DNA from 4 places in the Sporomusa intestinalis genome. Region 4 is predicted to be linked to each of the others. Evidence: riboswitches for the same ligand, from Rfam matches in the RefSeq annotation. Region 4 holds a riboswitch; each other region holds the start of a gene.
What was found. Region 4 has a riboswitch for cobalamin ahead of ACZ481_RS03955 (diguanylate cyclase domain-containing protein). Riboswitches for the same ligand answer to the same signal wherever they lie in the genome.

Region 1 (7,792 bases), 1.5 Mb from region 4:
CTGGCCCGATTCCAGGCCAGTGAACGACTCGTAATCCATGACTAGCTCCTGCAATTCCGGATACTGGTCCTGCAGCTCCCCGGCCAGGGCCAGCAGCCGGTCGAGGGTGGCGCTGACCTTGCTGACCGTCTTACTGTAGCCGGCCTCGTTGGTGCTGGCCAGTTTGAGGATACTGTCCACCCGGATAAAGATATACTGATTAAAGGTCTCGGTCAAGATGCTGCGCAGCATCAGCCGGTCCTCCGGCTCTTCCGGCCCGGCCCCGGGCGGCTGCGGCTCCCGGTCCCGCTCTGCCGGCAGGAAGGAAACCAGCCCCGGACAAAAAGCGGCACCGCCTGCTGTTGCTTGATCAGACATATATATACCCCCTATATTCAGACTGCGGCCGGTATGGCCGTCAGCTTATTTTACAGGGGGAAATTAAAAAGAACGCATGCAAAGGGTTTACCCTACACATGCGTTCTGTTGCGATGTCTGTTACATACTCAGCGCTAATAAACCGGCATACCCGGCCGAAACAACAAGGGCGGTCACAAACCGGTATTCCTGTTTGCCCGCTGCTGCTCCTTAGCGGCTGAGGCTAGAGCGAATCATTTGCTGCGTCCAGTCGCACTCCCAGCCCGGCAGCGCCCCGGCAACGGCTATTAACCCCGCGCTTCCCGCTTGTGCGGCGGCCGAAGTGCGGTTATAATAGAAATGTCGTCGTGGACAGCTTGGCTGTTACGTGTAGGTGTTACGGCACCTTGCGCGGGCCTGAAAGTGTTCCCGCACTTTCAGGTCACGGCGACTTTTTAATTTCCACCTATTTCTAATTATAGCCTGTTTGCGGTAAATTGCAAGTACGGATCGGCTGGCCGGCTGGGGTTTTTCTGAAGTAACATGTGGGATTAGGTTATTGTTAGGCCGATAATTAACCAGACAATCACCCGCGGAGAAATCCACACAGTACTCATCTCCTTATCCGGCTGGGACGGGTAAGCACTCATCCCATTTACATTACAACGCGGTTTTTTCCAGTACCAGCTGAAAATATCTTTTATATCTCACATAAATAGGGTATAATAGACATAGATTAATACAGCAAAACGCCCCTGCTGCTAACAGGAGCGCTTTGCCTTTGAAATAGGGAGGCTACCTGAGCCAAATTGTGATTGCTAATGGTTTAAGTAACATTATCGTTATGGCGATAATTAACCAGGCAATCACTCGTGGAGAAATCCACACGGTATTCACCTCCTTATTCAGTTTTGGGACGAGTGGACTCTCGTCCCATTTACATTATAGCGTGGTTTTAGTAAGATTGGTATAAGAGAAGAGCAGTAGGAATAGAGCAGTTTTAGATAGGCGTATTAATGAACCGTAACATGAGATGTATTGAAACTGGTGCATGCAGCATCGTATGGACTGGGACAAGGAGCCTTTGACCGTAACATGGATGTAGAAGCCGGGAATCGCTAAGTATTCATGTATATCTGCCCTGGTTCCGGCGTAAGTCTATATAGGGGTTACCGTATGACTCTGCGGCAGATAAGAGGCTAATCTGCGCAAGGGGGGAGGCTGCATGGCATTATTATTTCAACTTGGAGCTAATCAGCTTGGGGCACTTAGCGCAATTCTGGCCATCCTCTGGGCAGAGGAACTTGATCTGGATGAACTCAATTCCCTGGGAAACTTTTTTGAGGCCCTGGGCAGTGTCATGCTTGCTATCGCCGCCCAGAGACAGTTATTGAAGGCGCAGCAGGAGGAAAAGCAAAATTCACCTGAAAGTGAACAGATACAGGAGCTAATCAGGCGTATTCAAAAATTGGAGTCGTAAGCCATTACTCTGTGCCATACAGCTGGCGCAGTTTTTTTGTACCGGCCGGATAAAAAAACACGGCTGGCGATAACGGCGCCCATTTGCCCTCTAGGCAAGCGGGCCAATGTTGGGTATAATGCAAAGAGCAAGTATGCGTGGTTGTACTGCGCCTATTTTGCTCAATGTTGAATTCGGGGAGGATATTGTAGTGACTCAAGACATTCTAAATCAAAATGACGCCAATACGCAGAAACTTAACTGGGAAGCCTTTATCAAACAGGATGTGCTTAATTTTCTGATGGCCCATAACCTGCAAGCCATCACTGTGGATGACGGCGCCGGCAAAAAAGGCGTAATCAAGCGGTCAGCCAAAGGTGAGCTGGCAGTACAGATAACTTCCAACGAAAAGCTGTAAGATTGAGCGCCCTTAACTAAAGCTGCTGCTGCCGCTGAGTTAAGGGTGTTTTCCTGGGCCTCATTGACAATTTGCCGGACTGGTTATACAGTGATGATAGGAAAAGGCCGCTTAGCTTTTACCGGCGGAAAAACGCGCAGCCAGGAGTTTGCCTGCCGGTAAAGCTGCATTGGCAGCGCTAAATTACAATCGCAAGAGGGCAAGCGTTTATGTCTGAGAATAAAGTAATTAAGACCTCGGTCCGCAATTTAGTTGAGTTTGTACTTAGAGCAGGTGACCTGGTTGCAGCCTTCACCGGGAGCTCGCGCCTGGTTGACGGGGCTAAAATCCACCGTAAGCTCCAGCAGTCCCAGACTGCCGAGTATCAGCCGGAGGTCAGCCTGACAATAACAGTGGAGCGGTCTGCGCTTGTCCTGCAGATTAGCGGCCGGGCTGACGGTGTGATTACAACAACAACGGCAGGAGGCACGGCAGAGATTACCATTGATGAAATTAAGTCTGTCACCCAGGAGCTTGAAACGCTGGCGGCCGAAGCCAACCCCCTGCACTGGGCCCAGGCCAAATGTTACGCCTACATGTACGCCGCCCAGCATGGCCTGGAGCAGATTGGCGTCCAGCTTACCTACTGCCAGGCCGCTACCCTGGAAACCAGGCTGTTCAAGCAAATCTACCCGGTGCGGGAACTGGCCGTTTTTTTTGAGGCCCTCATCAGCGACTATGTTATGTGGGCCAAGCGGCTTGGCGACTGGGCGGTCAGCCGGGATGCCTCCGCCGGCCAGGTGCAGTTCCCGTTTTCTGCCTTTCGCCCCGGCCAGCGGCAGCTAGCGGTTGCCGTATATAAGACAATCCGCGGGGGGGTTAAGTTATTTGCCCAGGCGCCTACCGGCACAGGCAAGACCATGGCCGTTATATTTCCGGCTGTTAAGGCCCTGGGGCTGGGACATGTGGAAAAAATATTTTTCCTTACTGCGAAAACGGTAACCCGGCAGTTGGCGGAGGCTGCTTTTGACCGTCTGCGGCAGGCCGGATTGCAGTGTAAAACCCTGACCCTGACTGCCAAGGATAAAATATGTCTCAGTCCCGGTTCGGCCTGTACGCCGGAGGAATGTCCCTACGCCGCGGGGTATTATGACCGGATTAAGCCGGCCTTGCTCGCCTGCTGGCAAGAGGCGGCTTTTACCCGCGAGGTCATTGAACAGCAGGCGCGGGAATACCAAGTCTGTCCCTTTGAATTATCGCTGGAGCTGGCATTTTGGGCAGATGCGGTTATTTGTGATTATAATTATGTGTTCGATCCCCGGGTTTATCTGAAGCGGTTCTTTCAGGAACCCGGCGGGCAATACTGCTTCCTGGTTGATGAGGCCCATAATCTTGTTGACCGGGCCAGGGAGATGTTTTCCGCGGCGATAACAAAGCAAAGCTTTATGCAGATTAAGAAAGCGGTCAACAAGGAGCTGCCCGCCCTGGCTAAGACTGCCGGCAAGATCAACAGGCTGCTGCTGCAGTTAGGCAAACTATGCGGGGAAAAGACCGCAGCCGGGGGCGCAGACTATTATGTGCGGGAACAGCTATTCAGCGAGGTCCTGCCCTTGCTGCGAACCTTTATGGATGCAGCCGAAAAGTGGCTGGCGAAAAATGAGCAGGCCGATTTCCGGGAAGAGCTGCTGGAGCTCTATTTCCAGGCGAATGCTTTCTTGCGCACGGCTGAGACCTATGATGAACGGTATGTAACCTATGTCGAGAAACTAGATAAAGAGGTACAGCTTACACTGTTTTGCGTTAATCCGGCAGAACTGCTGCGCCAGGCAGGGCTGCGGGGGCGGGCGACAGTCTTCTTTTCCGCTACCCTCGCCCCGATGGAATATTTTTTTGAGATCTTAGGGGGCGGGGAGGGCGATGGCAAAATCATCGTGCCCTCGCCTTTTGCCGCCGCCAATCTACGAATCCTGGTCGCCGACCATATCAGCACAACCTATAAGACCAGGGCCGGGACCTATGACGTGATTGTCGACAGCATTACCGCCGCGATTAAGGCGAAAACCGGAAACTATCTGGTATTCCTGCCATCTTACCGGTACCTGGAGGAAGTAAGCCGGCGGTTTGCCCTCCACAACCCGCAGATCAGGGTCAGCAAACAGACCGGTGAGATGACGGAAGCCGAGCGGGCCGGCTTTCTGGAGCAGTTTTCTGCCGGCAATACGGAAACCCTGGTGGGGTTTGCCGTGCTGGGCGGCGTATTCGGCGAGGGCATTGATCTGACCGGGGAACGGCTTGTTGGCGCCGTAATTGTTGGTGTGGGGCTGCCGATGGTATGCCCGGAACGGGAGATTATCAGACAATGGTTTGAACAGAATAACGGCCAGGGCTTTGCCTACGCGTATATCTACCCGGGGATGAACAAGGTCCTGCAGGCCGCGGGGCGGGTGATCCGCACCGAGCAGGACCGGGGCGTAATTTTGCTGATTGATAGCCGTTTTGCCCAAGCCCGGTACAGGCGGCTTTTCCCCCTGGAATGGCGGGGGGCCGTACGTGCGCCGGGGGTTGACCGGATTGCCGGCGGGGTCCGGCAATTTTGGCAGCAGGAGCTTTGAAGGCTATAATATTACCTATGTTAAAATGACAGCCAAGCCGGGCCGCGGGTGGCCGCAAGCCTTGCCCCAGCGGCCGGCGGTGTTGTAAAATAGAGATATACCGGACACTGGCAAAAAGGAGGAGTTCACAGTGGATTTACTCGCTTTACTGCAAGAAAAAAAGAAAAAAGCCAATGAGAATAATAAGCCGTTTCCCAAAGCCGGCAAGGTGAAAAATTCCAATCATAAAATGCCTATGCGCAAGAGTGGCCGGGGCAAATAACGGCTGAGCGTGATAAACGCCTGCAGCACAGCAAGATGTGCCGCAGGCGTTTATTGTTTGGGCTACACGCTAATATTTTTATGTATAAAATTTTAATTGCGGTATATGATAACAGCAGGTCATAAACAGCATATATGCCACCACATAGGTGCCTCTCAAACGAGAGGAGAATAGGGAAGTTCCGAGGGATGGAGACATCCCGCAAGACGCGGTCGCGCCACTGTAGACGGAGGTTAGCCCGCATACCCGCCGGCAGGAGGGGATGCAGGGGGCCTGAAAGCCGTCAAGCCAGGAGACCTGCCTATGCTGGCTGTTATTTACCCCCGCGTCAGGGGTATTACCAGAAGGATGAGGATAACAATGAGCCCCTGCCCTTTTGGCAGGGGCCTGCCGTGATTCAGGCCCGGCAACCGTTGCTGCGGGGTGTAGGCAGGCGGTCAGTTAGTGTAAATAAAACCTTTCTTTTCGACAATTTCTGCATAAGAAAAAGGCAATAGGAAAAGACTTTGTTTGAAAGTCTTTTTCCTATTGCCTTTATTTGTTTTGGGGACAACCGTGATTTGCCAATTGGCTTACATTTGGTAGACAGGGACCCGTTGCGGGCAGCAGAGTTTTAGGGGTAGCGAGGTATAGTGTAGTGGAAAAAACAAGAGTAGTGCAGGAATATGTACCAGGCAAGCAGGTGACACTGGCTCACCTAATCGCCAATCCGAAACAGGAATTATGCGACAAGCTGGGGCTTGGGACAAGCGGCGCGATTGGAATTTTAACGATTACACCCTCCGAAGCGGCCATTATTGCCGCCGATGCAGCAACCAAAACCGCCCATGTCCAGATTGGTTTTATGGACCGGTTTACCGGTTCTGTCGTTATTACCGGCAATGTGTCGGCGGTAGAAGCCGCGCTGCGGCAGGTAACCGGTTTACTGGCCGAAGGCTTGGGGTTTACCGCCGCCGGCCTGACCCGGTCTTAGCAGGATGATTATGCTGATTGGTCCTGTTGGCGCCGGCAAGACTTCTTTGATCAATGCCCTGCAGCATAACGGCGGTACGGCCCGGAAAACACAAAGCATTCTTTTTCGTGACGGCATGATTGACACACCGGGCGAGTATGCGCAAATGCCCCGCTTCTATTCCTCGCTGGCGGTTACCGCCGCCGAAGCCAGTCTGATCGCTGTGGTGCAGGCTGCCGCCGATTTCCGGGCCGGGCTGCCGCCCGGGTTTGCCGGCATGTTTCCCAGGCCGGCCGTGGGCATTATCACCAAAATTGATCTGGCCGGCGCCGACCGGGAAAAAGCCCGGGCACGATTGCAGCAAGCCGGTGTCAGGGGACCTTTTTTCTATGTGTCCGCACTTACCGGCGAAGGCCTGACGGCATTAATTGATTTTTTTACTGAAAGGGGGTGTAAATAGTGGGCGAATCCTTAGGAATGATCGAGACCAAAGGCCTGGTGGGAGCCATTGAGGCTGCCGACGCCATGGTCAAGGCTGCCAATGTCGTGTTGGTAGGGTATGAAAAAATCGGTTCCGGCCTGGTTACCGTCATGGTACGGGGCGATGTCGGGGCTGTCAAAGCGGCGGTAGACGCCGGCGCTGCCGCCGCCGGCTGCGTGGGTGAGGTAATCTCAGTTCATGTTATCCCCCGGCCCCATACCGATGTGGAAAGAATTATTCCCAAAATTTAATAACAGCTATTTTGGAGGTGTAATAGATGGAAGATCATTTGGTTGAGCAGGTCATGAATGAGATCAAGAAGCGTATGAGCACCGAGCCGAAAACGGCGGCACCGGCAGCTGACACACCCCGGGTGTGTGTCAGCCCGGGGATTACGGAATTCGTGGGCACGGCCATCGGCGATACGGTCGGCTTGGTCATTGCCAACGTAGATTCGGGGTTGCACGAAAAGATGAAGCTGGACCCTAAGTTCCGGTCCATTGGCATCCTTGGCGCCCGGACCGGGGCCGGTCCGCATATTATGGCGGCTGATGAAGCCGTCAAAGCCACGAATACCGAGATTATCAGTATTGAATTGCCCCGGGACACGAAAGGCGGCGCCGGCCATGGCTCGCTGATTCTGTTCGGCGCCGAGGAGGTGTCTGACGCCCGGCGGGCCATTGAGGTGGCTTTGGGAGAACTGGAGCGCACCTTTGGCGATGTGTATGCCAATGACGCCGGCCATCTTGAGCTGCAGTACACCGCCCGGGCCAGCCTGGCCATACATAAGGCTTTTGGCGCACCGCTGGGCCGGGCCTTTGGGCTGATTGTGGGCGCCCCGGCGGCAATCGGCGTGCTGATGGCTGATGTTGCGGTAAAAACGGCCAGTGTCGAGGTGGTTGGTTATTCCAGCCCCGGCAACGGCACCAGCTTTTCCAATGAAGTGATTCTGATGGTAACCGGCGACTCGGGCGCCGTCCGGCAGTCGGTTATTGCCGCCAGAGAAGTGGGGAAAAAGGTGCTTGAGGCTATGGCCGGACCGGCGCCCTCATCCGCGACACCGTACATATAGACTAGGGGGAAAACAAAAGTGAAGAGATCAAAACGTTTTGAGATGCTGGCGGCCCGCCCGGTAAATAATGACGGTTTTGTCGTTGAGTGGCCGGAAGTGGGGTTGGTAGCCATGAGCAGCCCCAACGATCCCAAGCCCAGTATCAAGATTGAAAACGGCAAAGTGGTGGAGATGGACGGGGTGCCCCGCAACCGCTTTGACTTTATCGATCAGTTTATTGC
Region 2 (7,792 bases), 1.1 Mb from region 4:
CCGCAAACTTTACCAGGCCGCCTAACGCCAGTGTGTCAACCATTGCGGCCGCATCAAGCCTCTGAATTAATTGATGAAATTTTTCCTCCCGCAACGTAAGGCTGGTTGCCAATACCAATATTTTTTTGTTTTTTTCTTTACAATACGCAACTGCCGGTTTTACAGCCGGCTCCATGCCAATGATCGGGAAACTATAATTTTTGCGCAGCTTCATGCCGGCAACACTTGTTGCCGTATTACAAGCAATCACCACAGCATCTACTTTGATCTCGGCCATATAATCCATAGCCTTTTGGACGTAGTGTCTCACTTCGCTTTTGGTCTTTTCCCCATACGGTATATGCTCAATATCCGCATAGTAAATGTAATCGGCAAACGGCAGTATTTTTAAAGCGTGGCCAAGGACGGTTAAGCCGCCAATACCAGAATCAAAAAAACCGATCTTCATCTTAATCCCTTCCTAGTTCCAATATTGTATTTATATTAGCATGAACAACTCCGAAAAAAGCCCGTAAAGAGTACTGTCTATATCATACCATAAATTAGCGGCGGTTGGAATTTTGCCTGGGAGCCGGCCGCTGTTCCACCTTATGCGGTGGGGCTGTTGCTGGCCCGGGCTGCTTAAACAAAGCGGCTAAAGTTTGGTCTTGGCAACAGAGTGTGATAAACATTGTAATGATTGAAAATGATTCTCGATTATGTTACAATATGATGGCGGAAACGTGAGTACGGCCTGTGTTTTCAGCAAGTGAGATGAGGAAGTGTTAGCAATGTGTATTGCCTGCGATGAAACGTCCCGGATTTTTTCTATTGAAATTGTAACCCCAGAGCCTGTAAGCAATAATATGGACTTGTATAAGGAGATTGCCCATCGCTTGTTTCAAAACAAGGTGATATCACTTATTAACGTTGGCAACAACCGCGCTTATGCAGCGAATGATAAACAAATTTTTGGTTTTGAGCTGCATTTAACGAACCGGCATAACCCGGCGGCTGTAACCCTGGCGAATGTTGAGAAGGCGCTGGCCGGAATTTTGACCCAGTTCGAGGGTTATTCTGAACTGCAGATCAAGCCGAATTAACGGGCGGCTACGCCGGCGGGCGAAATTATTTTTGCTATTAGGTGCCAACTGTTCCGGCCGCGCCGTCAACGAGAGTAAACCATTAGCTGGGCTCCCAATCAGGAGCCCAGTCCTTTTTTTTGAAAGGTAGCCTTCTGTAAAAAAAGGACTATGTTTGTTCATTAAAGAACTAAGAATCTATACGATAAAATTTGGAGGAGAATTCTGTGGCGGGTAAAATACCGGAAATTTTAATCAAATGCGAGGCCAGACGCGCGTTTCTCGCGCTCTGTTCGCCGGCAACACGACGTTTACATGAGCCTGTTTCCGATCCCTACGCGGTTTGCGGGCATCCCAATCCGGCCGGCCTTGGCGATGCCGGCCGCTTTTCGCAAACCGGTTCCTGGGGGCAAAGTTCAGTTTTGTTTCCCAAGCTTGGGACCTATCGGGCAGCAGACAAATGCGGCCGAGCACCTTATGGCGGTGCGGAATATGGCGTGCCACTGACACCGGAAGCCGACGCTGTGTGCAGAAAAATGGCGGCCCTGCATAAAGGCCACGGCGCCGTCATCTGTCCGTCGGGCTTATCTGCGATTGCAACCACTATAGATGCCTTTTCCCCGCAAGCGGTTCTTATTCCTGATAATGTATATGGACCAATGCTCCGGTTTTTGAACCGGCGTCGCATAAAACAAATCCGTTATCCCGCAGGGGTTGGGGCAGAGGAATTTCACTCGCTCCTGGTAAAAGCGCGCAGCGAGTATTCATTACGCGACGAATTGATTGTCTATATCGAGGCCCCGGGCAGCGGTACTTTTGAAATCCCCGACCTTGATGGCATAATAGCGATAGCCCAACATGCCAAATTACGTACTATTATGGACAACACCTGGGCAAGCCACGTCCGTTTTCGACCGCTTGAACACGGCATAGATATCGTTGTGCAAGCGACGACAAAATACGAAGGCGGGTATGGCGATACGCCGTCGGGCATGGTGATCGCCAAGCATCCGCAAGATCTGCAGCGCATCGCCGACGAATTGCGCGCAACCGGTAATGGCGCGGTCGCACCAACGACTTGCTCGCGGCTGTATCACAGAATTGATTCGACCGAAGAACGTCTCAATCAACACGCCGACACCGCAGCGCGGCTGATCGAATGGTTTTTGCAACAGCCTTTTGTCACCGGCGTCCTTTCGCCGACTTTGGCGACCTCACCTTATCACGAACGGTTTACACGTTATTTCAGTAAAGGCAATGGCCTGTTCAGCGTCGCTTTCCGTCCGGACCTGCCGGCAAAGCACATCGAGGCTTTTGTCGATGCCCTGAACCTGTTCTGGGTTGCTGAGAGCTGGGGCGGGCATTTGTCGCTGGTATTGCCGGTGCATGCCAACCGCGAAGTCACGCCCCTGCCGGAGGGGTATATTTTACGCTTCCACGCCGGACTCGAAGATTACCGGGATCTTGTGCGTGATCTCCAGCAAGCGGCCGAGGCTGCCTTGGGAGAGGAAGGGTAATAGAGTATATGCCTGCATACAGCCTAATAACGCGATGGCGGCCGAGGCTGGTTTGTCATGCGGCCGGCTTAAGCAGGCAGGATACATACTATAATTTATACAAATGACGAGGTCAAGGATATGGCTAATACTAAACGGGCCTTAAAGCGGGAACAAATTCTTGCAGCCGCTAGGGATTTGATAAAAAGTAATCATTACGATGAAGTGCGCGTCGAAGATATAGCGAAAGCTGCAAAAATGGCAAAATCAATGATTTTTTATTATTTTACATCGAAAGCTTCTGTATATTTGAAGATTTTACATGACTTGCATGTGGAATTAGTAGCGGATTTTATCAGTGAACTTGAGCAGGTAGCGCCTATGAGCGGGGAAGAGTTTAAAGGTTTTGCCATAAAAATGACCGATAAATTTATTAAGGAACACTACTTGCTGATAAAATTGCTGGAATATGAAGACATAATTAACAGCGAGTGCGAAAAACACGAGGTTATCGAAGAAAAGCAGCGTTTGACTATGTTATATGACGGACTGCATAGTAAAGTATTAGGCAAAGTTAATGATTTTAACCGAAATGAAATTTTTTATATTTTTGAAGTACAAATGCATTTTATCCGTGGTTATTACCGGCAAATGATTAGCAGCGGCAAATTCTACAGCGAGCAAAGCGCTGAGTTATTATTTGAACGGAAAAGCTTATATGAGTTTCGGGTAGTCCGTATGCTGCGTTTCTTTATTGATGGCATTTTATACAACAAAAGTAAAAAATAACCTTGACAATAGTAAATAGAGAGTTATAGAATAATAATTAGACCCGGGGTCGAAATATTAGTCTAATTTAATACTTGTGGGGAATAGGTGCCGTACAGGCTTAATAGAGAAATCGGTGTAAATCCGATACAGTCCCGCTGCTGTAATAGGGAGTCTTTTTTCAATATGTCACTGGATCTTATCTGGGAAGGCGAAAAAAGGCGATGAACTTAAGTCAGAAGAACTGCCTGCTCCTGATTACTTTTGCCTGCGATCGACAAGGCGAGTAATGCATAAATAAGAATATTGCTTAGCGTTGAGCTATTAGCGCTAACTTATTGAATAAGCATACTTCCGCTGTCTTCAAAAGCGGAAGTATGCTTATTTTCTGTTAATAATTGTGGCCAGATTATTGATTGCAAAAAAGTCATAAGTGAATTGGGCAATTTTAAGGGGTGTGTTTAGTGCGTTATAAATATAGCCTTAGGAAAATGATTTTACTTTCACTACTCACTTGCAATGCAGTAAGCAGCACAAATGCCGAAGCCGCCCAGGAGGCTGCCGAAACCTTTCATTTAGCTGGCATAGTGGTTACCGCAACGGCAACGCCGGTAAGTGCTGCCGATAACTATTCGGATATTACGGTAATAACAAAACAGGATATCGAAAAAAATCATTACCGGACAATTTATGATGTCCTGGAAAATGTCCCAGGTGTGAATACCCGCATGTATGGTACGGGTGTTGGCTATGAACTGTCGGGTTATTCGGCACCGACGATTCGTGGCGCTGCCGCCATTGTGTTAATTGACGGGGTAAATCAGGGGATGAATCCGGCCTTTCGCGGCGGTGCTTCGGAATTTGACATGAAAGATATCGAAAGGATTGAAGTGTATAAGGGTTCTGCTTCCACGATTTACGGTGCTAACGCCGTTGGCGGCGTTATTAACATTATTACCACCCGCCAGCAGACAAAGCCGGAGACGACAGCTAGTTATACAGCCGGCAGTTATGGCTACCACGCGTTTCGCGTCAGCAATCAGGGCGCGGAAGGGAACAGTTTCTGGTATATCAGTGCCGCGAAAAAAAATCAGGGTAATTATAAAGACGGTCACGGTAAAAGTCATGCCACAGATTTAGACGTACAGGACATTAATTTCAAATACGGCTATAGTGTAAACGAATTTACCGATGTGATTTTTAAGTATTATGCAAACAGCCATGATATCAATTATACGGAAGGTTATGGCGATTACGATGCACCGCTGTACGGGTTCCATGATCTTAGCGCCCTAACGATGATTGTTGATTATAAAAACAAAGAATTGACGGAAGGCAACCAGTTTTCCATCATCCGTGGCCGCATGGACAGTGAGCGCCATTGTGACGGCCTGTTGCCGGGCGGCAAATCCCAGACCGATGATACGGATGTAACAAAAGTGGCGGTCAGCAACCGTTATTTTCGGCAGCTTGATGCAAGGCACCGCATCAGCACAGGCTATGACTACAGCACCTATAAAGCAGTTGGCTCCAGCCGCCTGAGTGAAAGCGCTGTTTATTTGCAGGACGAATTCCAGATCAATAAAAAATTAAAATTTACGGCCGGTGTACGCCGGACAATGCCGAAAGAGTATGAGTATAATACGTCCAAAAGCTTTAATCTAGGCTATAAGGTCAACAGCCGCTTGAATTTATTTGCCAACTCGGCGGACTTCTATGTCCCGCCCTCGGAAGGACAAGTTTTTGGAAATTACTTGTATATTCCTAATTATGATTTAAAGCCGGCTTCCGGCAAAACGAATGAAATTGGTTTTAACTTTACTGTTGATAAGAACACGCAAATTACTGTTGATGTGTTCCGGCGTAATGAAACCAATGGCTTTACCTATAAAAATGTTGCCGATGGCATGAGACAATATATTAATACTGCGAACGAAAATATTTATAATGGCTTTGAATTCAATATGGCGAAGAAATTTGACAAAAATCTGTCTGTTGATTTGGGTTATTTCAGAATGTGGTCCGGACATAATCCCATTGTTGTTTCGACTCCGGCTGATATTGTCACACTAGGGGTTGCCTACAGACAAGCCAGATACGACGTTGGCCTGAAAGGGATCGGACGTTATGATATTTGCCGGCCGTCATCTATTCCCGCCGGTGTAAAATTTTTACCGGAAGAGACTTTCTGGGTTTGGAATCTAAGTGCCAATTATCAGGCCAGCCAAGATACGAAGGTATTCGCAAAGGTCAACAACTTGTTTAATGAATACTACATGCCTGTCAGCTGGTATAATTCTACAACCGGGGTGATGGCTGATGTCAGTGCCAAAGGGCGTAATTTCCTATTAGGTGTTGAATATTCATTTTAGAGGTGGCAGGAGGCGCAGAAGGATGTATTTACAGTTAAGGAAAAAACGGCTTGTTGTATTGACCGGCTTAGTGGCACTGGCCTTGTCGGCCGGTGGCTATGCAGCGCCGGCAGCGGAGTTTACCCTGGAGCAAGTGGTTGTTACCGCAACGGGAACGCCGGTGGAGCTGGCAAAAAGCAATGCCGGCATGGTAGTTATTACCGGCGAGGAAATTGAAAGAAATCATTATAAAAGCTTGTACGAAATTATGGAACACGTACCGGGCTTTAATACACCGCTGTATGGCGATGGCATCGGCTATGAGATATCGGGCGAGACGGCGCCGGCATTGCGGGGCTCCAATAAGGTGGTTGTGCTTGTAGACGGAGTTCGTCAAAATATCGGGACCTCTTATAAGGCCAATGCAGTCAATTATAATATGACTGATATCGAACGGATAGAGGTGTTGCGTGGCTCGGCTTCCGTACTGTACGGCGCTGATGCGGTCGGCGGGGTCATTAATATCATTACCAAACGGCCGGGAAAAATCACAGCGCCGGCGGCAGAGTCCACGCTGAAATACACTACCGGCGATAACGGCTATCAGGTTTATAATCTGGGGACACAAGGAACAGACGGCCAGAGAAGCTACTGGTCTGTCCACTGGCAAAAGAAAAACAGCGGTGATTTTACTGACGGGAATGGCAACGCCAATCCCCGGGACCTGGATGCCAACGATATCGAGTTGAAATACGGTTATAAAGCGAACGACAATACCGATATCCTGATAAAGTACCAGCGTCACCGGCAGGATATGGAGTATGCCAGGATTTACGGCGATGCTGTTTTTCCCTGGAACGGCCATCTTAATTTAACTGCCTTGACTTATATTATTGATTATCGTAATGACGACCAGACGGAAAGCAACCAGTTTGCCGCCTATCACGGCAGGGTGGACAGTTGGCGCACAGGCAGCTATATTTCCGGCTGGAACAATGCCAATGATCCCGGACAGGGCTATAAGTATGCAACCACTAATGAAATTGTTAATTATAGCGCCTGGAATATAAGTGACCGTTACTATAAGCAGCTTAATGACAGCAACCGCCTGGCGGCGGGCCTGGAGTACACGCGGTACGACGCCGGTACTGCGGTGCTGGCGGAAAAGGCCATCTATTTGCAGGATGAGCTGCAGCTGGCTGACAAATTAAAATTTACGGCCGGCGTGCGGCACACGCAACCAAGTGATTTTGATGCCAAAACGATTGCCAGCTATAATCTGGGCTATGCGGCCGATGACAGCGTAAATCTATATCTCGCCTCCAACGGCTTTTATCAGACACCGACGGTGACGGAGATCTTCGGCAATGTGCAAAATGGCGGCGGGTATTATGGCAATCCCAATTTAAAGCCGACAAGCGGCCGCACCGATGAAATCGGCATGAATTGGCAAATCAATAAAAAATCAAATCTGCAGGCTGATATATACAAAAGAAGCCAGACAGATGCCATCGCCGCCTACTCACAGGGGTCAACGTCAAATCCTTCCTACTATTGGAACATTCCCGGGACTATTAGCACGACAGGCTTTGAAATCAGCTACAATACGCAATTGGCTCGCAATCTCTATGGCAGCGTCGGCTTTGCCAAAATGAATCCGGAGGAGGAAAGCACCATTGTCCGCTATGCCAAACGGCAGGCAAATATCAGCATGACGTACAAACGGGATAAATACGATATCGGCATTCAGGGTGTGGGCCGGTTTGAGGTTGTGCCGACAAGCACGTTTCAAACAAACAATGTAAAATTTATTCCCGAAGAAAGCTATTGGCTCTGGAATGCAAGCACAAATTATCGTGTGAACAAGGATACAACCGTATTTTTAAAAGTCAATAATCTGTTTGATCTCTATTATATGCCGATCACCTTATACAGTGCCGTATTGGCTGATAACAGGGTGTATATGCCGTCACCGGGACGCAGCTATATGCTCGGTATGGAATGCAAATTCTGATAACGTAACTGTAATTTCTTTATGCAGGCAGTAGGAGAGAAACGGGATGAAAACGGAATTTTTGCGTTGGGATAGCCTGATTTTGGTTGGCGATTGCGCCGG
Region 3 (7,792 bases), 1.3 Mb from region 4:
TGCGGCGGCTGCCTTATTACGCCGGCTCGCTGGCGACCCCGCCTTATATTTTGCTGGCCCAGAAGCTGGCAGCCTTATTGCCTGAGCTGCCGAAAGTATATATTTCCAATAGCGGCTCCGAAGCGAATGAGAAAGCGTTTAAAATTGCCAGACAATACTTTCGTGAGCAAAACCGCCGGCAGGACAAATATAAAATTGTTTACCGCAACCGCGACTATCACGGTACTACTCTGGCGGCGCTGGCTAGCAGCGGGCAGACAGAGCGGAAGCTGAAATTTGGGCCATTGCCGGCCGGCTTTGTGGAAATCCCCCATGCGCTTTGTTACCGGTGCGCCTTTGGCAAGAGTTACCCCGGCTGTAACATTGAATGTGCCCGGGCTCTGGAGACTGTCATCCAACAAGAAGGCGAAGATACGGTGGCCGCCGTGATTGTCGAGCCGGTTACAGCCGGCGGCGGGATTATTCCGCCGGTGGCCGAGTATTATCCGCTGGTGCAGGAGATTTGCCGCCGCTATGAGGTGCTGCTGATTATGGATGAAGTGGTTACCGGCTTTGGCCGAACCGGTTTAATGTTTGGCCATCAGCATTATCGGGTGGAGCCGGACATCATTACCATGGCCAAAGGTTTGGCAAGCGGCTATATGCCGATAGCGGCCACGGTTGCGAAGCAGAATATCTTTGACCGGTTTCTGGCTGCACCGGAGGACACAACCGGTTACTTCCGGGATATCAGCACCTTTGGCGGCTGTACCGGCTGCTCGGCGGCGGCGCTGGAGAATATCAGGATCATTGAGACGGAGCGATTGGCGGAAAATAGTGCGGCCATGGGTACATACTTAATGGCGGGCCTGCAAGAACTGACCGAGCTGCCGGTTGTCGGCGAGGTCAGGGGTAAAGGGCTATTGGTAGGCATTGAATTAGTGGCCGACAAAAAAACCAAGCAGCCGCTGCCGGAAAAATATCTGGCCCAGGCGGTGGCTGACGCCAAAGCGGCCGGGGTTATTATCGGCAGAATGGTGCGCAGTGTTCCTAAGCTCAATAATGTCTTGTATACGGCGCCGCCGCTGATTATCGACAAAGCGGGGATTGATAAAATTACCGCTGCCCTGCGGGGCGCGCTGGGCAAGCTGCGGGTTTAATCGTGCGGCAGAGGGAGTGAGATATATGAAAGTAAGGCCGGGGACAGGAGGAATGGCATGGCCAGAGGTAAGATAGGGGGAGCAGGCCGCACTGCCGGCCGGCATATTACCACCGAGCGCTTGCTGGCGTTCAGCACAGTCGGCAGCATACTGCTGCTGTGGTTTACCGTTACGGAGTTAAAGCTGGTGTCAGATATACTGGTACCTTCGCCGCACAAGGTTATGAACAGCTTTCTGGAGATTGTCAGGAACGGTTATAAGGAAAATAGCCTGCTTACACACCTGGGGGACAGCATGATCCGGCTTGGCGCTTCTTTTCTGCTGGTGGTCCTTACCGCTATTCCGCTGGGCTTAGTCAGCGGCTACAATTCCAAAATCCGGGCGGTGGTTGACCCGCTGATTGAATTTTACCGGCCGCTGCCGCCGCTGGCCTATTATACCCTACTGGTGCTATGGATGGGGATAGAGAATTCATCCAAGATTGCGCTGTTGTACCTGGCAGGCTTCGCCCCGGTATATATCGCCTGTGTGGCAGGGGTACGGAAGATCCGGGACGACTATATTGACGGCGCCTATACCCTGGGGGCCAACAGCAGGCAGGTCTTCCTGCATGTAATTTTTCCGGCCTGCCTGCCTGATATCTTTGTTGGTTTGCGGACCGCCATTGGTGTTGCTTACACCACATTGGTTGCGGCCGAGATGGTTGCGGCTGTGACCGGTATCGGCTGGATGGTGCTGGATGCGAGCAAATTTCTGAGAAGCGATATCATTTTTCTCGGCATCATTATTATGGGCATAACAGGCATTATCATTGACGGGCTGATCAGGTTGGCCGAGAGCAGGATCGTACCTTGGAAAGGTAAAGAATAAACAGATAAGGGAGAGGTTGTTAATGAGGACAAAATGGAAAAGATTTTTGGTGGCCGGCGGACTGATGCTGGCTGTGGCCCTGCAGTTGACCGGCTGCGGCCAGGGCAGCCAGACCAACCAGGCCAGCACACCGGCAAAGCCGGAAGCAATCACTATTGGTTTTCAGGATATACCCAATGACGAGATTGTAGCCAAAGTGAAAGGGTATTATGAGGCTGAGCTGGGGGTAAAGGTTAATTTTAAAAAATTTGATTCCGGCCGCGATGTCAATAATGCCTTTGCCTCCAACAGCATTGATATTGGGTTAATGGGGAGTACGCCTGCGGCTGTCGGCATCTCCCAGGGGATTGGCTATGAGGTTTTCTGGATTCATGATGTTATCGGAGCCGCGGAATCGCTGGCGGTAAAGAATACGGCCAATATTAATTCAGTGCAGGACCTGAAAGGGAAAAAAGTGGCGGTGCCGTTTAGTTCCACGGCTCATTACAGCCTGCTGAACGCCCTGAAAGTAGAGGGTGTCAATCAGGCTGACGTCAGGATCCTGGATATGCAGCCGCCTGATATTTTTGCGGCCTGGCAGCGGGGCGACATTGACGCCGCTTATGTCTGGAATCCTTTTTTAGGCAAATTGCTGGCCGATGGCAAGGTGATCACCGACAGTGGAAAACTAGCGGAGAAAGGCATTATAACGGCCGATCTCGGGGTTGTCAGCAAAGCATTTGCCCAGAAATATCCGGAGGTTGTCGCTCAATATATAAAAATCCAGCAAAAAGCACATGACCTTTACAAAAATAATCCTGATGAGGCGGCCGAAGCCCTGGCTAAAGGGCTGAATATCGATAAAGCCGAGGCTTTGAAGCAGACCAGGGAATTGATATGGCTGTCCGGCCGGGAGCAGGTGGCCGACAAATACTTTGGCTCAAGCGCCAATAAGGGTAATCTGGCTAAGGTGTTAAAGGCTACCGCCGATTTCCTGGTCGAGCAAAAAGCAATCGAAACCGCCCCGGGCCTGGAGGTTTTTGAGAAAGCCGTTAATCCCCAATATATTGAGGCAACATTAAAGTAAATGTAAGCAGGAGGCTGCGGTATGGTGCTAAGTGAGCCGGGGTGGGCTGAGGAAAAGACTGATACGGTAGTGGCCCTGAAGAATGTGTCGCTGACTTATCATGCCGACTCTGACGTAAATGCATTGGAAAACATCAATCTTAGCCTGAACGAAGGCGAGTTTGTCTGCCTGCTGGGACCTTCGGGCTGCGGCAAAAGCACCTTGTTAAAAATTATTGCCGGTTTTATCAGCCCGTCGACCGGTCAGGCTGTTATGGATGGCGAAGCAATACAGGGAGCCGACTGGCATCGGGGGGTTGTTTTTCAGCAGCAGCCCCTGTATCCCTGGCTGACCACCCGCGAGAATGTCCGGTTCGGACTAAGAATGCGCAATATCCCGGACAGTGAGAGCCAAAAGCTTACTGACGAATATCTGCGGAAAGTGGGCTTGCAGGAGTTCGGCAGTCATAAGCCGTACGAATTATCGGGCGGCATGAAACAGCGGGTGGCGATTGCCAGGTCCCTGGTTAATAAACCCCGCGTACTGTTGATGGATGAACCCTTCGGGGCCCTGGACGCCCTGACCCGGGAGCAGATGCAAAGCCTGCTGCGCAATATCTGGTGGGAATCGAAATGCACCATTTTATTTATCACCCATGATGTGGATGAAGCACTGGCTCTAGGAACCAGGGTGCTGGTCATGTCCAAGCGACCGGGACGCATCGTGAAAGAATTTAAAACTGCGTTCACGTATGCCATCTCCGGCGAAAATTCCAACCGGATACGCTATACCACGCAGTTTTTGCAGGCCCGCGAAGAAATCCTGGAATTGATTAACAGGCAGGAATTTAGCTACATTATATAACCGGGTGCAGGCTGGGACCGAGCCGCGTATTATTAATCGCAAGAACGCGAAAAGCCGGTGAGCGAAGAAGGCTCGCCGGCTTTCAACTTTGGCGCAAGCAGGGACAACGAGCCCCGGGAGGAGTAGGTACAGCAAAATAATGGATTGACAATCATTGCTGCTTGTTTATATAATAATAAAAAGTAACCTTCCTAAATTATGATTTTTACTGACAATTTTATACAGAACGTTATAAGTGTCAGCAGTATGTATTGCTGAACGATGAGAGGAAAACAGGTGAGAGTCCTGTGCTGTCCCGCAGCTGTAAATAGGGAGCCTGCTTCAAAAATCGTCACTGGAGGAAACTCTGGGAAGGCGGAAGCAAGGTTATGATCTATGAGCCAGAAAGCCTGCTTATAATAAGATTCATTGTTGACTTACGCGTGATAAGGAAATGGATGCGTGCGTGTGTGCCAATCTGTGCTGTTGCCTGATTGCTGCATACGACCGCAGCGCGACTGCCTGGGCGTCCTGCTTAATCCGGATAGAATCCTTTTCTTCTCGTTAAGAAAATGATTCTATCCGGATTTTTACATGATCGGAAAGTAGCGGTTTCTGCTCATAGATAAGAACGGCTAAGGCTTCCTGCCGGCGTCTTGAAGACTTGGCATAAGCCAAGTTTTTCTAATTTTACAGAGAGGAGAGGGTGGTTTGAAGAGAAAAGAGCTTTTGCATCGTTTGGCGCAGATGCTTATTACGCTGTTCGGTGTAAGTCTGCTGACGTTTTCTCTGATGTATCTGTCGCCGGGGGACCCGGTGGAGATGCTGCTGGAGGTGGGCGATACCATTGTTGCGGCGGAAACGATTGCCGAAACGCGGGCCCAGCTGGGGCTGGACCAGCCGTTTCATGTGCAGTATCTCCGCTGGCTGACCGGTCTGCTGCAGGGGGATATGGGCATGTCGTATTCGGCGAAGATGCCGGTAGCCGAGCGCCTCTGGCAGTGCCTGCCGGGCACTGTGGTGCTTGCCGCCGCGTCGATTGTCATGATGCTTTTGATCTCGGTGCCGTGCGGGATACTGGCGGCGGTGTATCGAAACCGCGCTGCCGATTATCTCATTCGCGGCGTTTCCTTTTTAGGTGTATCTATGCCGAGCTTTTGGGTGGGCCTCATTCTGTTGTATATTTTTGGCCTGAAGCTGGGGTGGTTTCCGATAGCGGGCGGCGTGGTGTCGTTTGACCGGATGGTGCTGCCGGCGCTGACGCTGGCGATTGCGATGTCGGCTAAATATACGCGGCAGGTACGTACGGCCGTTTTGGAGGAACTGGGGCAGGACTATATCATTGGCGCCCGGATGCGGGGCCTACCCATGCGGAAGATTCTCTGGCGCCATGTACTGCCGAACGCCTGTCTGCCGCTGGTCACGCTCCTGGGCCTGTCGATCGGCTGGCTGCTGGGCGGCGCGGCCGTCATTGAGATGGTCTTTTCCTGGCCCGGTCTTGGCAAAATGGCGGTGCAGGCCATTGCGATGCGTGATTATCCGCTGGTGCAAGGGGTTGTCCTCTGGATTGCCGTGTTATATATGGCAATTAATCTCTTAGTCGATATTTCCTATACTTATCTTGATCCGCGGCTGAAGAAAGGAGGGGGCTGAGTGGCGTTTTGGACAAAGGACAAGATCTTGTTTGGCCTGTACACGTTTTTTGTCCTTTTGGTTATCGGCTTTGCCGCTTTCGCGCCCTGGCTGGCTCCTTATGATCCGTATGACGCGGTCATGCGGCAGTCGCTGCAGGCACCGTCGGCAGAGCATATATTCGGTACGGACAAGCTGGGGCGGGACTGTTTTTCCCGCATTCTGTACGGGACGCGCACTTCGTTGATGATGACAATGACGGTAGTGGCTATGATTACGGTGGTGGGAACATTTATCGGCGTGATGGCCGCCTATGTGGGCGGTAAAGTGGATACTGTGCTCATGCGCATTGTCGACATGATGCTGGCTTTTCCGGGGATCGTGCTGGCGATTGCCATTGCCGGCATGCTGGGCGGCAATATTGTCAATGCGATTTTGGCGCTGGCGGCGGTGAACTGGACCAAGTACGCCCGTTTGGGGCGCAGCCTTACACTGAAGCTGCGTGAGCGCGATTTTATCGCGGCGGCCGTAACCACAGGGACCAGGCCGTTGCATATTTTATGGCGCCATATTCTGCCGAATATCCTGCCGACCATTGTTATCACGGCCGCCATGGATATCGGTGTGATGATTATGGAATTGGCCGGTTTGTCGTTTTTGGGCTTTGGCGCGCAGCCGCCGACACCGGAATGGGGGCTGATGCTCAATGAGGGCAGACAGCATATTCAGACGGCTCCCTGGCTGATGCTGTATCCGGGAGCGGCCATTCTGGTCGTTGTAGCGATTTTTAACCTGTGGGGAGACAGCCTGCGCGATATCATGGACCCGCAGCGGGCAAATTAAATAAATACTAGGAGGAAGAGTTTCATGAAGAAACTGGGGAAAATTATTGGCGTGCTACTGATGGTTTGTATGGCGGCGGCCCTTATGGCCGGCTGCGGCGACAGCAAAAAGGCAGCCGATCCAACGACGCTGAAAATTGGGGTAACCAATTTTGCCGATTCACTGGAACCCACGGAGAATTATTTTGGCTGGGTCGTTATGCGTTATGGCTTGGGGGAAAGTCTGACAAAATTTGATGAGAAGATGAATGTGCAGCCCTGGCTGGCTGAAAGCTGGCAGATTAGCGCCGACCATATGAGCTGGACCTTTAAAATCAGAGAGGGCGTGAAATTCTCGAATGGCAAGCTGTTGGACGCGGCCGCTGTCAAGGCCTCGCTGGAAAGGGCCTTTGCTAAAAATAAACGGGCGGTAACGTTTTTTAAATATAAGGAAATGAAGGCTGACGGGCAAACGCTTACGATCCTGACGGAAAAGCCGGAGCCGAATATGCCCGGCTTTTTGGCCGACCCGCTCTTTTTGATTGTGGATGTAGCGGCTGAACCGGCCCGCAATTTTGCCAAGGAAGGTCCGATTGGCACCGGGCCGTATATGTGCCAGTCTTTCGTTAAGGATAAAGCAGTTATGGTAAAAAACCCCCATTACTGGGATGGCGAAGTGCCTTATGAAACGGTTGAGATTCCTTCCATCGATGATCCGAATACAAGGGCCATGGCTTTGCAGTCCGGCGAGGTAGACATGGCGGTCAATATTGCGGCCGGTGACATTGGCCTCTTTAATGACAAGGCCAAGTTCCATGTCGACAGAATTGCCTCGCTGCGCACTGTGCTGGCGCGGATTAACCAAAAAGGTCTGCTGGGCGATCCCAAGGTGCGCGCGGCTTTCATCAGCGCCTGTGACCGAAAGGTGTACAATGAAGTTATTTTAAAAGGAACCTTTATTGAAGGCAAGGCCCCTGTGCCGCCGTCAATGGATTACGGTTTCGAACAGCTTACAGATCCGAACGGCTATAATATAGAACGGGCCAAACAGCTCTTGGCAGAAGCCGGCTGGAAGGATGGCGACGGTGACGGAATCCTGGAAAAGGATGGCAAGAAGCTGACCGTGGATTTTGTTGTGTATAACAGCCGGGCGGAACTGCCGATCTACGCCGAGGCCGTGCAGGCAGATGCGAAAAAAGTGGGCTTTGATGTAAAAATCAAGACTGTGGACTATAATTTGATCGATAAAATGGGGATTAACGGGGAATACGACCTGCTGATCTCCAATATTACGACAGCCAATACGGGCGATCCGGAAATATTCCTGAACTGGTACTGGCGGACAAACAACAACGGCGACAATCCGCAAAACGGCTCAGGCTACAGCAATCCGGCCCTGGATGCGAAGTTTGCCGAACTCTCCTCCGAGTTTGATCATCAAA
Region 4 (7,792 bases):
TTATTGAGCGGATTGGTTTAGAACCGGGGTTTAACGTATTGGATGCGGGCAGCGGCACCGGCGTCTTGCTGCCATTTATTAAACAAGCGGTCGGTGCGGCCGGTGCGGTGACGGCCGTTGATTTTTCCGCTAATATGCTGGCCAAGGCGGAACTGAAATATGGAAGTCTTGGCGGTATTACTTTCACCGTTGCCGATATTATGGAGTTTGTGCCGGAACGTTTATTTGATGCCGTGCTGTGTTTTAATTTTTTTCCTCATATTAAAGATAAGCCGCTGTTTATGGCCCATATGCGCAAGCAGCTGCGGGCCGGCGGATCGCTGGTTATTATGCATGACATCTCCCGCCAGAAGGTTAATGCCGTTCATCAGGGCAGCGAAGCAGTCCGGGAGGATCGCTTGTCCCCGGCAGAAACGGTATGTGACATGCTGCGGGCAGCCGGGTATCAAATTGCCGTGGCTATTGATGCCGATGACCGCTATTTTATCAAGGCTGTGAAGGAGTAGAAACTGCTCTTTCCTTTTTTTGTTAAGCGGGCGTGTCGCTTTGCGTTTTTTAAAAACGTTTTGCGACACGCCCTTTGCATGTTGCCGGAGACGGTGTGGGATTGTGGCCGAGCGTGCCTGGAACCTCTGCGTCAATGGACTGCCTGTTCCGATGCCTCTTTTGTCACTGGCGCGGCTTGGAGTGTAGACGGTGGTATTACTGCCTGTTAAAAGTATAGCCTGTCGATAAACAGCATTTATCGACAGGCTATGCCACAAGGTGAAAAAAGATATGAATGGTGATGATTTACCGGGTCAATTTCCCTGAATTCATACTTATGGATGTTTTTGTAATAGGATAATGGTTCCCCGTCGATTAGTGTCATTTCCCGGGAAATAGTTGAACGTTTAATGACTGATAATATGGCTGAATCTGTCATAAAGTAGTTTTATACCTGCCACCACATAATCCCCACCGTAGTTTCTGCGGTATCGGCACAATAGCCGTCAACAGCGATGCTTGCTAACAGTTTACGGATGGTGCTTTCCGTGTCGGGGCCGGTTACACCCATTACGGCAAAATATTTTGTGTAATGGTCAATGAGATAGGCAAGCGGTTCCTGATTGGTTTGCCCGTAAGTAGTGAAGGTCAGGTTGGGGCGGTAACCTTCCTGATACAGAATGTTAAGCGGATAAATGATATCAAACGATGGTCCCGGTGCCGGTTCCTGTAAGAGGTTTTCCCATAATAGCCGGCGCAGAACCAGGTCATGCTTGCCGGCAAAGCCGATCAGGCAGCAGGCTCTGCGGGCCACTTTCGTCATCTTCATCAAACTGTCATAGTTATTAATGGCCGGACTTTTGGCCGCAAAGGCTATGTCATAGGCCGGCTCGGGCGCAATATCCTGCCAGTCGGCCAGCAAGGGCGTGATATTTTCCTGCACGCCGCTGCTGATTGCCTGCGTGGTCAGTGCCTCAAGCATACCACTGGCGGTGTCCAGGCCTGTCACCTTGACACCATAAGCTGCCAGGGGCAAGGCGTAGGTGCCGGGGCCGCAGCCAATGTCCACCAGGCTGTAGCCGGGCTTAATTGCGCCCTGGGTAACTAAGCCGTCAATAATTCCCTGGTGCACCTCTTTGTTTGCTTCGTTATGAGCAGCATAGCGGCTGGAGTAGTAGCTCCAGTATTCTTGCCAAAGCTTGGGGTCAGGCCGCCGCCGCCCGGCTTTTTTACTGCTGTCCTGCCAGGCCTTGTCCCAAAACTGCGCATTATACACGTTTACCATCCCCGGCTGTATTCTTCGGTACAGGCTAAACAGGCAATTTTGCCATCGCGCAAGCGGGCCCGGGCTTCCATAACTTTTTCACCACAATACGCACAGATGACAGAGTTAAAGATTTTGGCTTCCGGCGGCAGCGAAAGCTCGACATCGGTAATTTTAAACAGGTCTGCCACAGGGGTAGCCAGCAGCCGGGCGATCCGTTCCTCCTGAATTTTTTGCCAGGCAGACTCCTGCTCGGCTGTGGCCTTGCCGCTGAACACGGCGTTTTTAAGGCGGTCCTGTTCCGGGGATAATGGGCTGATCTCACCGGTCACGGCAACCCGTACGGCTTTGCCTGTCTGACGGTTGCCAATCGTATAGGCCTGCTTGCCATGATCTTTGTAAATCAGATTGCCTTTGCCGATGGTACAGCCCAGCAGGACTTGTACTGCGTCAATACCACAGCCGTCAGACTCAACAATGGCAACAAGCTCTTCGTCAGCGGCCCGGGTTCCATTAAGCCGCGCAAGGGCAGCTTTGGCGGCAAGATAACCAATGGTAAGCCCCGGGCAGCAATGGCCGTGGAATTCGATAGCCTTCTGAAAATCTGCAGGTCGGTCAGTCATTTTATCTACCTCCCAGGCAATGTCTGCAATGCAGCGTCGATTTTACTTGGAATTTACGGATTAAATTAAGGCTTCAGACCTTATTTTGAACTTGTGCAAATTACCTATATTATCAGTTATTTAAATAAAAGTGTCAAACACTAAATGCTCTTAATTTACAAATATTGCAGATATTTTGCATAATTAATTGACAGGGTTAGTGAATTTTGGTACAATTCAAGGTGTTAAAGATAGTTGAAACTATCTTTTGTCGTAGAATGCGACAGGATCTGGGATTGCTATAATCTTTATATTTACTAGGGATTTTATATAACAGCCATGAAGGCTCTGCTGGCCGCAGTTGTCTTGATGGTTGATTTATTTTTAGCAAGTATTGGCTCGCGGTCAAAACGAAAGGAATTTTCAATTTATTGCCGAATTAAACATTCAATCGTCCATTTTTGTGGAAGGTGGTAGGGTCTGTATGGTAATTGCAGTTATCGATGGTATGGGCGGGGGGCTTGGTGTGCAGCTGGTGACGCAGCTTACATCACAGCTGGGACAAAAAGCAGATATTATTGCCCTGGGGACCAATGCACTGGCGACCAATAATATGGTACGGGCCGGAGCGATGCGGGGGGCTACCGGTGAAAATGCCGTGGTTGTTTCCATACGCAAGGCGAACATTGTGGTAGGTCCGATTGGTATTATAATTCCTAATTCCTTAATGGGGGAGATCACCCCCAAGATTGCCGAAGTAATCGCCTCTTGTGACGCGCATAAGGTATTGGTGCCTGTAAATCAAAGCCATTTTGATATTGTTGGCCTTGAAAGCCGGCCGCTGGTGGTGTCTATCAAAGAAGCCATTGCTAGGGTAACCGAGCTTGTGCAAGGCAAGACCTGGTAGCCTTGTCACCGGCAGGTATTATTCCTGTAAAAAAACAACCCGGCTGAGTGCCGGGTTGTTTGCAATGGTGCCACTGCCTGCAAGTGAGTGAGGTGAGTCTGTTATTCCAGTATTGTGGCTTTGCGGTCAGCCCGCCACCACAGTACGCCGATGGTGGAGTTAATCAGTTCGGTGCAGTAATCCTCAACCGCCCGGTTCGCCAGGAATTCAGTGATCTTTACTGATGTTTCCGGCCCGTCCAGACCAAACAGCTTGAAGTAGCTGGTATAGTATTCGATCATGAAAGCCAGTGTCTCCCGGTAGCGCTGGCGGTAGCTGTAGAATTTAATATTAGGCAGATACCGGTCCTGATACAGGATATTAAACGGGTACTGGATATCAAATGCCGTCTGCTCCGGCGGAGTGCCGATCAGGTGCTCCCATAACAGTGTCCGCACTTTGATATGATATGTACCGGCAAAGCCGATCAGGCAGCAAGTGCCCCGGGACAGCTCATTCATTTTCATTAAGCTGTCATAGTCGTTAATAGCGGTGGTATTGGCGGCAAACACCACATCATAAGCGGGTTCGGCCGGCAGGTCCAGCCAGTCGGCCTGGAGGGGGGTAATCCGGTCCGAAATTCTGTCGTGATTCGCCTCAGACTGCAGGACAGACAGCATTTGCGCGGCTGTATCCAGACCGGTTACCTGTTTGGCCCTGGCGGCCAGCGGCAAGGTAAAAGTACCGGCCCCGCAGCCAATGTCAAGCACTGTGCTGGCCGGGGTTATCACGCCGTCGTCAACTAAGCCGTCAATAATTGCGTTATATATCGGCCGGCTTTGGCGGTTGCGCAGGGCATGCTGCTCGGCAAAATCATTCCAAAACTGCTGCCAGCCTTGTTTATTGCCATAACTTGGAGCCTGATGGGAACTCTCACGCGCTTCCTGCCAGGCCTCAGTCCAAAACTTGGTGTTGCACATGGTTGTCATCCTTCCTGCTATGTAAAATTTGTAAAAAGACCTGTTGGTGCAAATCTCTTGAGGATGCCCGCAAAAGCCTTGGCAGTTCCAGGCATTACCGACATGGCTGAATTTTGTGATAATGTAAAAAAAGCATGAAGTCCAAGGGTGTTTATCCTTGGGTTTCATACCGGAATAATTGAATCTTCATGATTCAAGTCATTAAGTTAAATATAAATTGTTTTGTAGTAATTGTCAATTAGCAACAGCATTGCTGTACGGCAATAAGAATAAATTAGCAGCCATTACGGCAATATACTAAGTTGTTGACACAATTTACGGGAAAGCTTATACTAAAATTAACTAATTAAATACGGCGAGTTGGGTGCCCTAACGGGGCTTAATAGGGAAGTCCGGTGAAAAACCGGCGCGGTCCCGCCACTGTAACGGGGAGCAAGCTTAAGATATACCACTGGGATATCAGTCTTGGGAAGGTTTAAGCAAGCTACGATCCGGAGCCAGGAGAACTGCCTAGCTGACAATCACCGTTTTTTTACCCACGAGGTATGGGGAGGGGATTACAGTAGACGCTGGGTTACAGGCTCGCGGCGTCGCTTGAATTCGCTCCTGGTCTACGTGTACCAGGAGCTTTAATTTGGCATACTGTTTTTACTACTCCCGGCTTAAGCAGCGGGAGTTTTTTATTTGGAAAAATAACAAGCCGCCAGCTTATTCAAAGCTGTGCTGCCTGTTTTATCAATGTACTGAAGTGGAAACATCAGGTAGGCCTTATAAATACAGCTAACCATAAAGGCGGTGTGCACGAAGATGGACTTTACCACCCAGGACAAAGGCATGTTGCAGTGCGTTTATGAAGAGTGGGGACAACGGGAGGATTTTAATTTTTATTTGTCGATCCTGTCCCATCAGTTTAATTTTGTATTTAATCATTCCGCAAGGGTGGCCTGTTATGCTGTGATGCTGGCCCGGGCAGTTGGCTGTCAGGATACTGAGATTGTAAACATCGGCGCAGCGGCTCTGCTGCATGATATTGGTAAAATAAACGTGCCGATCAAGGTCTTATACAAACAGGGTACTTATGATCCCTATGACCGCAGCGAAATGGAGCGCCATCCGGTCTATGGCAGCCAGATGCTGCTGCGGTCCCAAGAACTGCGGGCGCTTACTGCCGGGGTACTGCATCATCACGAGCGTTATGATGGCAGTGGCTATCCCCATAAGCTCAAGGCCCTGGAAATTCCCCTGGCGGCCAGAATCATTCATGTTGCTGAAGCTGTTGACGTTATGACAACAATCCAGAATTATCAGCAGCTAAGAAGCTGGGACGAAGCTATGGACGAACTGGAGCGGGGGGCTGGCAGTCAGTTTGACGGGGTCCTGGTAAATGCTTTTTCGACATTAGAACCGGAGAGCTTTGCTGCCAGCCGGACGAGTACCGGCGAGGCAGCGGGCCAGGAACAGCAGCCGCCGCTTTTATCTGCCGGCAGTGTAGGCCTTTACCTGGAGAATATAGCAAATTTAGGCGTTATTTGTTTGAATAAAAACAATACAGTGGTATTCTGCAATGCTTATGCGGAGCAGCTGCGGCAGCTGCCTGCAGGTACTTTAACAGGCAAAAACTTTTTAGACAGTTATCCCCCACACCGGCGCGCCATGCTGGCAGACAAGCTGGAACAGTTGCGGTCTGGAAAAATGAACGAATGGTATCGCCTGATGGGCCGGAACGGGCGGTTTATAGAAAACCGGTATTCCCGAGTGACTGATGGCAGCGGCAGGTTTATCGGCACTGTTCTGGTCACAATTGATGTGACTAAGCGGGAGAAAGTGGTTCGCAGCCTGCAGGCAGCCCGGGAAAGGCAGGCCGCTTTGTATCAGGCAGCCCAGATTATCACCTCAGCGTTAAGTATGGCCGAGGTTATAGAAGGTATCCTGCAGATTATAAAACAGACGATGGCTGTTAACAAGGCGGAAATTCAGTTATTAAACGAAAATAACGACAATATCCCCGCCGTGCATACGCAAGCCTACCGCCGCAGTGAACCGGCTGCCTGCCGGCAGGATTACCGTGAAGCGGCCAGCCAGGTTTATAATACTTTGCGGACCGTCATGGCTGCTGATGAAAAGAATGGGCTGGAAAAATATTATGTTCCACTTATTTACAGATGTGATCTATTGGGGATCTTATATATTGAAAGAAACACTGCAGGCGAGGATTCGCAGGAACGGCTGGAGCTGCTGGAGACCTTGGCCGGCCAGACTGCGATTGCGATCAGAAATGCCCGGCTGCTCGAGGAAGTACAATATCTGGCTGAGTATGATAATTTGACCGGCTTATTGAACCGCCATTCCTTTGACCGTTTTTATGCAGAGCAGTGCCGGCAGGCCGCAGGACAGCCGGTTACGCTGTTGATGATTGATATCAACGGCCTGAAGCTTATCAATGACAATTACGGGCATGTGGCCGGTGATATGCTGATTAAGGCTGCGGCTCAGGTTGTGAAAAACAGTATCAGCAGCGACGACCGGGCATTCCGTTATGGCGGTGATGAGATTGTTGTCCTGCTGCCAGGGGTTTCTATCCAGGAAGCACAGATTATTATTAAGCGGATCCTCCGCAATAGCAAGTGGTGGAAACCGGGCATTACAGCTAACCCTTATGCCGACCTGACCCTCAGTATCAGTATTGGTGCCGCCGGGAGCAGTGAAGTCAGTATGGACTGCCTGGTTCAGGAAGCCGATAAACGCATGTATGAAAGCAAGCGCCTTTATTATAAGTCGCTTGATATTAAGTGAGGGCTGCGTTGGGCGTGGCGGGCAGACCGATACATTGCAGGACGCAGTGGGGAAGCAATAAATTAAGAATAGAGTGATAATTCAGGGCAATCCTTTTTTAAGGATTGACAATCATTTCTTGAGATGTTATGCTAATTTCCAGAGGACAACTTCATAGGTTTGAAATAGGTGCCTAAAGGCTTAATAGGGAAGTCCGGTTCGATGCCGGCGCGGTCCCGCCACTGTAACGGGGAACAAGCTTAAGATATACCACTGAGCATTTTGTTTGGGAAGGTTTAAGTGAGTGATGATCCGGAGTCAGGAGAACTGCCTATTTGACAATCGCCGTTTGTTACCCACGAGGCATGGGGAGGGGATTACAGTAGACGCTTGTAACAATAGCGTAGCTGGCTTAGTTCGCTCCTGGTTAACACCCAGGAGTTTTTTTATAAAGCTACTGTTTATTACTCCCAACTTTAACGGTTGGGAGTTTTAATTTAATGACATTCTTCTCAACGCTCCTTTTTGAATTGCGCATTGGCGCGGGTCTCTTGCAGACCTTCCTTTTTACAGTTCTACTTTCATAATAAATAATTTTATTTCGGCGAGGAGGCTGCCTATGGGGCAATAAACAGAATTGGGGAGGATTTTCTCCAGCCATTGGCTTTGTAAAAATTTAAAGGAGTTGTTCTATTTATGAAAAAGATTTTTTCTTTGTTTACCACGATTTGCATGCTGGCTGTATTTGGCTGTGTCAGCCTGATCCCGTCGCTGGCTGCGGCTGCACCGGCCCCTGCAGGCA

Region 1: linked by a shared signal. The riboswitch ahead of eutS (ethanolamine utilization microcompartment protein EutS) and the one ahead of ACZ481_RS03955 (diguanylate cyclase domain-containing protein) in region 4 are both predicted to bind cobalamin.
Region 2: linked by a shared signal. The riboswitch ahead of ACZ481_RS24355 (TonB-dependent receptor plug domain-containing protein) and the one ahead of ACZ481_RS03955 (diguanylate cyclase domain-containing protein) in region 4 are both predicted to bind cobalamin.
Region 3: linked by a shared signal. The riboswitch ahead of nikB (nickel ABC transporter permease) and the one ahead of ACZ481_RS03955 (diguanylate cyclase domain-containing protein) in region 4 are both predicted to bind cobalamin.

The regions. Positions count from the first base shown of each region.
Region 1 covers NZ_AP042390.1:4,876,999-4,884,790, reverse strand. The annotation lists gene ACZ481_RS22715 (hypothetical protein) at 1-357, opposite strand, end outside; gene ACZ481_RS22710 (hypothetical protein) at 1,562-1,816, shown strand; gene ACZ481_RS22705 (hypothetical protein) at 2,007-2,213, shown strand; gene ACZ481_RS22700 (ATP-dependent DNA helicase) at 2,423-4,804, shown strand; gene ACZ481_RS22695 (hypothetical protein) at 4,935-5,066, shown strand; cobalamin riboswitch at 5,196-5,385, shown strand; gene eutS (ethanolamine utilization microcompartment protein EutS) at 5,704-6,039, shown strand; gene ACZ481_RS22685 (EutP/PduV family microcompartment system protein) at 6,050-6,478, shown strand; gene pduA (propanediol utilization microcompartment protein PduA) at 6,475-6,750, shown strand; gene pduB (propanediol utilization microcompartment protein PduB) at 6,777-7,571, shown strand; gene ACZ481_RS22670 (propanediol/glycerol family dehydratase large subunit) at 7,590-7,792, shown strand, end outside.
Region 2 covers NZ_AP042390.1:5,247,286-5,255,077, reverse strand. The annotation lists gene murI (glutamate racemase) at 1-448, opposite strand, end outside; gene ACZ481_RS24370 (hypothetical protein) at 771-1,082, shown strand; gene ACZ481_RS24365 (trans-sulfuration enzyme family protein) at 1,289-2,578, shown strand; gene ACZ481_RS24360 (TetR/AcrR family transcriptional regulator) at 2,699-3,346, shown strand; cobalamin riboswitch at 3,415-3,591, shown strand; gene ACZ481_RS24355 (TonB-dependent receptor plug domain-containing protein) at 3,790-5,697, shown strand; gene ACZ481_RS24350 (TonB-dependent receptor plug domain-containing protein) at 5,720-7,690, shown strand.
Region 3 covers NZ_AP042390.1:5,078,038-5,085,829, reverse strand. The annotation lists gene ACZ481_RS23655 (aminotransferase family protein) at 1-1,139, shown strand, start outside; gene ACZ481_RS23650 (ABC transporter permease subunit) at 1,197-2,009, shown strand; gene ACZ481_RS23645 (taurine ABC transporter substrate-binding protein) at 2,032-3,075, shown strand; gene ACZ481_RS23640 (ABC transporter ATP-binding protein) at 3,097-3,918, shown strand; cobalamin riboswitch at 4,135-4,329, shown strand; gene nikB (nickel ABC transporter permease) at 4,609-5,550, shown strand; gene nikC (nickel transporter permease) at 5,551-6,372, shown strand; gene ACZ481_RS23625 (ABC transporter substrate-binding protein) at 6,397-7,792, shown strand, end outside.
Region 4 covers NZ_AP042390.1:841,468-849,259, forward strand. The annotation lists gene ACZ481_RS03930 (class I SAM-dependent methyltransferase) at 1-506, shown strand, start outside; gene ACZ481_RS03935 (SAM-dependent methyltransferase) at 935-1,771, opposite strand; gene ACZ481_RS03940 (FmdE family protein) at 1,765-2,373, opposite strand; gene ACZ481_RS03945 (DUF3842 family protein) at 2,837-3,259, shown strand; gene ACZ481_RS03950 (class I SAM-dependent methyltransferase) at 3,361-4,218, opposite strand; cobalamin riboswitch at 4,564-4,746, shown strand; gene ACZ481_RS03955 (diguanylate cyclase domain-containing protein) at 5,053-7,011, shown strand; cobalamin riboswitch at 7,161-7,339, shown strand; gene ACZ481_RS03960 (sirohydrochlorin cobaltochelatase) at 7,687-7,792, shown strand, end outside.